2 regions of the Herbaspirillum sp. C7C8 genome follow, and region 2 is predicted to be linked to the other one. Evidence: predicted binding sites of a transcription regulator. Region 2 holds the regulator's gene; the other holds the start of a gene.
What was found. Region 2 encodes FliA, which starts transcription of late flagellar genes. Its sites were predicted from a motif close to CTAAAGTTTNNNNNNNNNNNGCCGNTA; they were not measured.

Region 1 (3,412 bases), on a different contig from region 2:
GCCTCCAGCGCCAGCGTGCCATCCTTCTGGAACGAGATCCCCACCAGCGAGAGATTCATGCGACCGTCCGCGCCCAGTGCACCCAGCATGGTGCTGCGGATCTGCGCCATCATGCTCAGTACCGAGGACTCGGCTGCCAGCGGGGAGCCGGTACTGGCCTGGCCCTTGGTGGTGGACGGGGTCTGCCTGGTGAGGTTGGCGACCGCCTTGGCCAGCGTATTGTAGGCGCTCACGAAACTGTTGGCCGCCGTGGTCAGACCGCTGGTGTCGTTGGTGACGGACAGCGAAAAGTCGTCGGCCGGGGTGGTGAGCTTGGTCAGATTGAGCGTCACCCCCGAAATCGCATTGCTGACCTTGTTGGTGGTGCTGGTCACGGCCACGCCATCGATGGTCAGCCGGGCATCCTGCGCCTTGGCCAACTGCCCCATGCTGCTGCCGGCCAGGTCGGCGTAGTCATTGCTGCCGACCAGCTTGATGGGCGCATTGCCGGCCGGGGTCAGCACCAGATGGTCCTTGCTGCCGTCATTGCTGATGCTGGCGGTGACCCCGGTGCCGGCATCGTTGATGGCCTTCATCACGTCGTTCAGTCCGATCGCGCCGCTGTTGTCGAGATCGCTCGGGTTGATGGTGAAGGACGTGCTGCCCACCTGCAGCGTCAGGCTGCCCGTGCCATAGGTCTGGTTGGTCGCCACGCCGGTGGTGGTGACGGTGCCGCTCGGGTCGAAGTTGAACACCGCGAAATTGCCCGTGCCGCTCACCCGCAGGCTGTTGGCCGCACCGCTGTCCTTGGCGGTCAGCACCAGGTGGTCGTTGCTGCCGTCGCTGACGATGGCCGCATTCACGCCCGCCTCGCTGGCATTGATGGCGTCGCGCACGCCGGCCAAGGTGTTGGACTTGGGCTGGATCAGGGTGGTCGAGCCGTTGCCGGTCTTGATGGCCAGCACGCCATTGTCGAAGGTCGTGCCCGGTGCGATGCCGGCCGAACTGACCTTGACCGCCTGCGCCAGCTGGTTCACGCCGATGCTGTACTTGCCGGCGGCGGCCTTGGTGGCGTCGCGCGGGGCCTGGATCTGGGTGACCGAGCCCGCGACCGCCGGGTCGTAGTTCAGCCCCGCCAGCGAATTGTTGGCCGTGAGCTTGATGGTGTTGGCCGTGCCGCCGGTATTGGCTTCCAGCACCAGATGGGCGCCGCTGCCATCGGTCACGATGGAGGCCGACACGCCCGCCTTGGCGGCGTTGATGGCGTCACGCACCCCGGCCAGCGTGGCATTGGCCTGCAAGGTGATGAAGCGGGGCGAGCCGGTGCCGACCTTGATGGCGATGGAGTCGCCGGCATTGAAGGTGGTGCCGCTGGCATAGCCGCCGGATTTGAGCTTCTGCGCCAGGACCTTGGTCGAATCGTCGCTGTTGGCCTCGGCCGTGAACGGATCGGTGGTCAGGTTGCTGCCGGCGCCGGCGTTGGAGACGGTGGTCTTCTGGGCGCTGAAGCTGGCTGCCGTCATGAGCTTCAACGCACTCTGGTAGCTCGATAGCGCATTCTTGAGCGAACCATAGGCGGAGATGAGCGTATTGAACCCGCTTTCCTTGGCCTTCAGTGGTGTGAGTCTGGATTTGCTCTCCACCGCAATGAGCTGATTGACCAGCGTCGCGACGTCAAGCGGACCGGCCGATGTCGATACCGTCCCCGTGGAAGTTGCCATGTTGACCCCTGAATAACGATGATTTTCTTGTAATTTGAGAAACTGACGGTCCGTCAGCACACCCGAAGGTTAACGGCGCATCTTTACAAAAGTAAAGGACAGTTTGCTGACCGATGGGGGGATTTCCGGGGGTTTTTGTGGAGATTCGATGGAGATGCTGCAAGCGGGTCGTTGCGGCCTGTCGTGATGGCGGCTCAGGCAGCCGCCAGGGGCAGGCGCGCGGGGACGGCGCTTGCGGGGCGAAGTGAAGGAACTTGCGCAGAAGGGGCCGCGCGGCCCGCCAACGGGCGATGGCCCGCCAGCGGACTCAGGTCTGGATGAACTTTTCCAGCGGGTAGTGGTGCTTGATGAACGGCGACTTGATGACGATGTAGCTGAAATACTTTTCGATGCGCAGGTTCTGTTCCAGCAGCGACTCGATCACGCTCTGGTAGTGCACCACGCTGCGGGTCATGAACTTGAGCAGGTAGTCATAGCCACCGCTGACCAGATGGCATTCGATGATCTCATCGACATTGCGGATGGTGGCTTCGAACTTGGCGAAGTCTTCGCGGCGATGGTCCGACAGCGTCACTTCGGTGAAGACGATCTGGACGTCGGCCAGCTTTTCCAGGCGGATATAGGCGCCATAGCCGCTGATGTAGCCAGCCTTCTCCAGGCGCTTGACGCGGATCAGGCAGGGGCTGGGGGAGAGGCCGACGGCGTCGGCCAGGATTACATTGGTAATGCGGCTATTTTGCTGCAGGTGACACAAAATCCTCAGATCGATCCGGTCCAGTTTCAACGCGCCGTTAGTCATCATGTTGCCTCGGGTTATTCGACTCAGCCTGCCGGTCTTGCGCGCGTGTGCCACGCAGCGAAGTCCGGCAGGATGTAGCAGGGCATTTTAACCCCTCCCGCCGTGATTTCCCCATCGGGCAGGAGGCGATACTCGCATTGGCCGCTTCAGCGCACGGCCTGGCGAACCTCGGCTTGGGCCAGCACTTCATCGAGGATGGCCCGCAGACGCGCAAACATCAGCGCAAAATCGTCTTCGGTATAGCACAGCGCCGGTGCGAAGCCGAGGATGTTGTCGCCAAAGGCGCGGAACACCAGCCCGTGCCGATAGGCCACCTGGAAGATGCGATCATGCAGCTTCAGTTCCGGCGCGAAGCGCGCCTTGGTCGTCTTGTCGGCCACCAGTTCCAGCGCACCCAGCAGGCCTCGGCTGCGGGCATCGCCCACCAGCGGATGATCCAGCAGCGCGCGCAGGCCACCGGCAAACACCGGTTCCAGACGACGGCCGTTTTCCAGCAGGCCGCCTTCCTCATACAGCCGCAGGACCTCCAGCGCCACCGCCGCACTGACCGGATGGGCCGAGTAGGTCTGGCCATGGCCGACCACGGTGCTCATCGGGGCGCCATCGGCGATGCCGTTGTAGACGCGGTCCGACATCATCACCGCACCCATGGGCGCGTAACCCGCGGTCAGGCCCTTGGCCATGGTCATCAGGTCGGGCTGCACGTCCTCATCCAGGCAGGCGAACATCGGACCGGTGCGGCCGAAACCGGTAATGACTTCGTCCACCACGAACAGAATGTCCAGTGCATTGCAGGCCAGCTGCATGGCCTTCAACCAACCCTTGGGCGGCACCACCACGCCACCCGAGCCCTGGATCGGTTCGCAGAAGAAGGCCGCCACATTGTCCGCGCCCAGTTCAGCGACCTTCTCGC
Region 2 (3,412 bases):
CACCACCGCCCAGGGCGGCGCTGCCGCCGGCAACAGCGCGGCTGCCACCGCCGCCACCTCGGACAGCGTGCGCCTGTCCAGCACCTACCAGGCGCTGGAAACCAAGGGCGACAGCAAGAGCAGCAGCTTTGACGCCAAGAAAGTGGCCGAGATCAAGGCCGCCATTGCCAATGGCACCTTCCAGATCGATCCCGAGAAGGTCGCCAATGGCCTGATCGATACCGTCAAGACCCTCATCAGCGCCCGCCCGGCCTGATCACCTTTCGTTTTTGCAGAGGATCTTTCGCATGAATCCGGCCAGCAAACTGTCCCAGGAACACGCTGCCATGTCGCGCCTGGTGGAAAAACTGACCCAGGAACAGGCTCTGCTGGCCGAAGCCACTGCGGAAGGGCTGACCGACATCATTTCCGAAAAAGCTGCCATCGTTGCTGAAATGTCCACCCTGGCTGGCAACCGTCATGCCTTGCTGGGTACGCTGGGCTACAGCGCAGATGAAGCCGGCATGCAGAAGTGGATGAATGAACAGGCCAGCGAGGCCGACCGCGATCTCTGGGCCGGCCTCTTCGAACTGGCCCAGGATGCCAAGGAACTGAACCGCGTCAATGGCCTGCTGATCGGCAAGAAGCTCTCCATCAACCAGAGCGCACTCACGATTCTGCAAGGCAAGACCGGCACTGGCAATTTCTATGGCCCCGACGGTCAGAACAGCATCAAATCCTCGGGCCGTCGACTGGGTGTGGTGTAGCGCTTCCCGCTCAGGCGCGGTACCAGCAAAAAGCCCGGCATGGCCGGGCTTTGTCGTTAACGTGTCTGCAAATGAGGCATCGGCAAATACGGCATGCTGCTCATTGTCGTACTGCGGACTCAGGCCACCCCGCTCCAGGAATGCTCGCGCAGATAGGAACGCATGCGCGAAATCGCCTGGCTGTGCAGCTGGCATACGCGCGATTCGGAGACACCCATGACCGCACCGATTTCCTTGAGGTTCATTTCCTGCTCGTAGTACAGCGCCATGAGGAGCTGCTCACGCTCGGGCAGGGCCTTGATGGAATCCACCACTGCTTCACGGAAACCACCGTTGATCAGGGTCTGCAGCGGATCATCCTCACCCTCGCCGGTCTGATAGCGGTCCAGGAAGTGCTCATGACCGCCCTCGTCGTCGTGAAAGTCCTCGTAATAAATCAGTTGATGGCCACCACAGTCGGTCAGCAGGGCCTGGTAATCACTCAGACTGATCTTCATGTGCTGCGCCACTTCCGCCTCCTGCGGCTGGCGGCCCAGTTGCTGCAGCAGGGTCTGCATGGCCTCTTCCACCTTGCGCGCATTCTGGCGGATGCTGCGCGGCAGCCAGTCGCTGCTGCGCAGTTCGTCGAGCATGGCGCCACGGATACGCTGCACGGCATAGGTCTCAAACTGCGCGCCATGGGTTTCCTCATAGCGGTTGACGGCGTCGAGCAGGCCCATCATGCCGGCCTGGATCAGGTCGTCCACCTCTACGCTGGGGGGCAGCTTGGCCTTGAGCTGATGCGCCAGCTTCCTGACCAGCGGCGCATGCTGCTCCAGCACATCGTTCTTGCCCTTTTTTCCCTTGACGTTATACATGCACGTCACACTCCCAGGCTGGCACCGTCGGTGGCCATGCGGTAGCTGCTGCCGGTCGCGTCCGGGGTCGCCGTAAAGCGCTTGGAGAGGCGCTGGAACGCCAGCGCCGCCCCGGCGAAGGGAAACACGTCCATCACCGCCCGGCCCTGCCCGGTGGCCCGGCGGATATGGTCATCGGCCGGAATCGACCCCATGAAATTCAATTGCGCCGCCAGGTAGCGGCTGGCAGCCTGGGCCATGTTGGCATAGACGGTGCGGGCTTCGGCTTCGGTGGCATCGTTGACGATGAGACTGAAGGGACGGCGACCGATACGGTCGCTCAGGCTCTTCAGGAGCACATAGGCCGATTTGATCGACGAGGCCGTGGTCGAGACCTGGATCACGATCTCGCCCATTTCCATGGTCGGCACCGGCAGCGACAGGTCGCGCGCCAGCACGCCATTGACCAGGGTGATCTCGGCCTGGCCAATCAGGCTGTCGAAGATCTCGGCCAGCCGTCCTGCGTGCGGGTCGGTGGCCGAAGGAACGCTGCGGCGGGCGATGCGCGCCATCGAAAATCCTTCCGGCAGCAGACGGGTAGCCTCGATCAAGGGACGCTCCATGCGCGCCACCTCCTGCAGCGTGGCCACGTCATGGCGCAAACCGATGCGCGTCAACAGTCCGGTACTGGCCACGTCGCCATCCACGACCAGCACACTGTGCTTGGCCTGGGACAGCGAGGCCGCCAGGTTGATGAGCATGGCGCTCTTCTCTTCCTCGCCGAGGACGGAGAAGAAGGTAAACAGTCGCGGCACCGGCCTTTCCAGCATCCGGCGCAGTCCTGCTGCCTGGTCGATGTCGTAACTAGCCAAAGCTCACCTCGCGCAGGCCCTTGTCATTCATCGACATCGCGGTCGGCCCGATCACGCCCGGCAACTCGCCCTCCTGGAACTCGAAGGGCGCGGTTTCGCGCTTCTGCTTGAAGGCGCGGTCGGCCAGATACAGCTTGTTGGCCACGTGCAGGTCTTCCGGCACGCGCTGGCCATTGGCCACGTAATGCAGGTTGAGCTTGTGGCGGATCACCACATCGAGCACATTGCCGATGGTGGCGGCTTCATCGAGTTTGGTGATGATGCAGCCGGCCAGACCGGAGCTGGAATAGGCATGCACTACTTCGTTGAGGGTCCCGCCGGTGGCGGTGGCGTTCAGGCACAGCAGGCGCTTGATGTCCACGCCGGCACCGGCCAGCATGGCGTCCTGCTCGGCCACCATCTGATCGCGCTGGCCCACGCCGGCGGTGTCGATCAGCACGGTGTGCTTGCCTTTCAACTCTTCCAGAGCGATGCGCAGGTCGGTCTCATCCTTGACCGAGTGGACCATCACGCCCAGGATCTTGCCGTAGATGCGCAGTTGTTCGTAACCGCCGATGCGGTAGCCGTCGGTGGTGATCAGGGCCAGCTTGCCGGAGCCGTGGCGCATCACGCAGCGCGCCGCCAGCTTGGCGGTGGTGGTGGTCTTGCCCACGCCGGTGGGGCCGACCAGGGCGAAGACGCCGCCGTTTTCGAGCAGCTCGTTTTCGTTGGCCAGGGTGTTGAGATTGCGTGCCAGCACCGACTTGACCCAGAACATGATGTCCTGCGACTTCGAGTTGGCGGGCAGGTTTTCGGTAATCAGACGCGACAGGCTGGCCGAAAAACCGGCCGCCAGCATTTCCTTGAGGACCACACCCTTGAGCGGGTCGCGTTTTTGCGTACCGCCCCAGGAAATCTCGGCCAACTGGGTTTCCAGTACGCCGCGCATGGAGCGGATTTCACTCATGACCTCGGACAG

Region 1: fliD (flagellar filament capping protein FliD) is a predicted target of FliA. The motif match lies at 1,771-1,797, and genes of this name have one in related genera.

Annotation. Positions count from the first base shown of each region.
Region 1 covers NZ_JABXGG010000020.1:49,651-53,062, forward strand. The annotation lists gene fliD (flagellar filament capping protein FliD) at 1-1,700, opposite strand, end outside; gene HWE01_RS19735 (Lrp/AsnC family transcriptional regulator) at 2,008-2,502, opposite strand; gene HWE01_RS19740 (aspartate aminotransferase family protein) at 2,646-3,412, opposite strand, start outside.
Region 2 covers NZ_JABXGG010000005.1:59,735-63,146, reverse strand. The annotation lists gene flgM (flagellar biosynthesis anti-sigma factor FlgM) at 1-256, shown strand, start outside; gene HWE01_RS08185 (flagella synthesis protein FlgN) at 288-746, shown strand; gene HWE01_RS08180 (RNA polymerase sigma factor FliA) at 866-1,603, opposite strand; gene HWE01_RS08175 (MinD/ParA family ATP-binding protein) at 1,609-2,412, opposite strand; gene flhF (flagellar biosynthesis GTPase FlhF) at 2,447-3,412, opposite strand, start outside.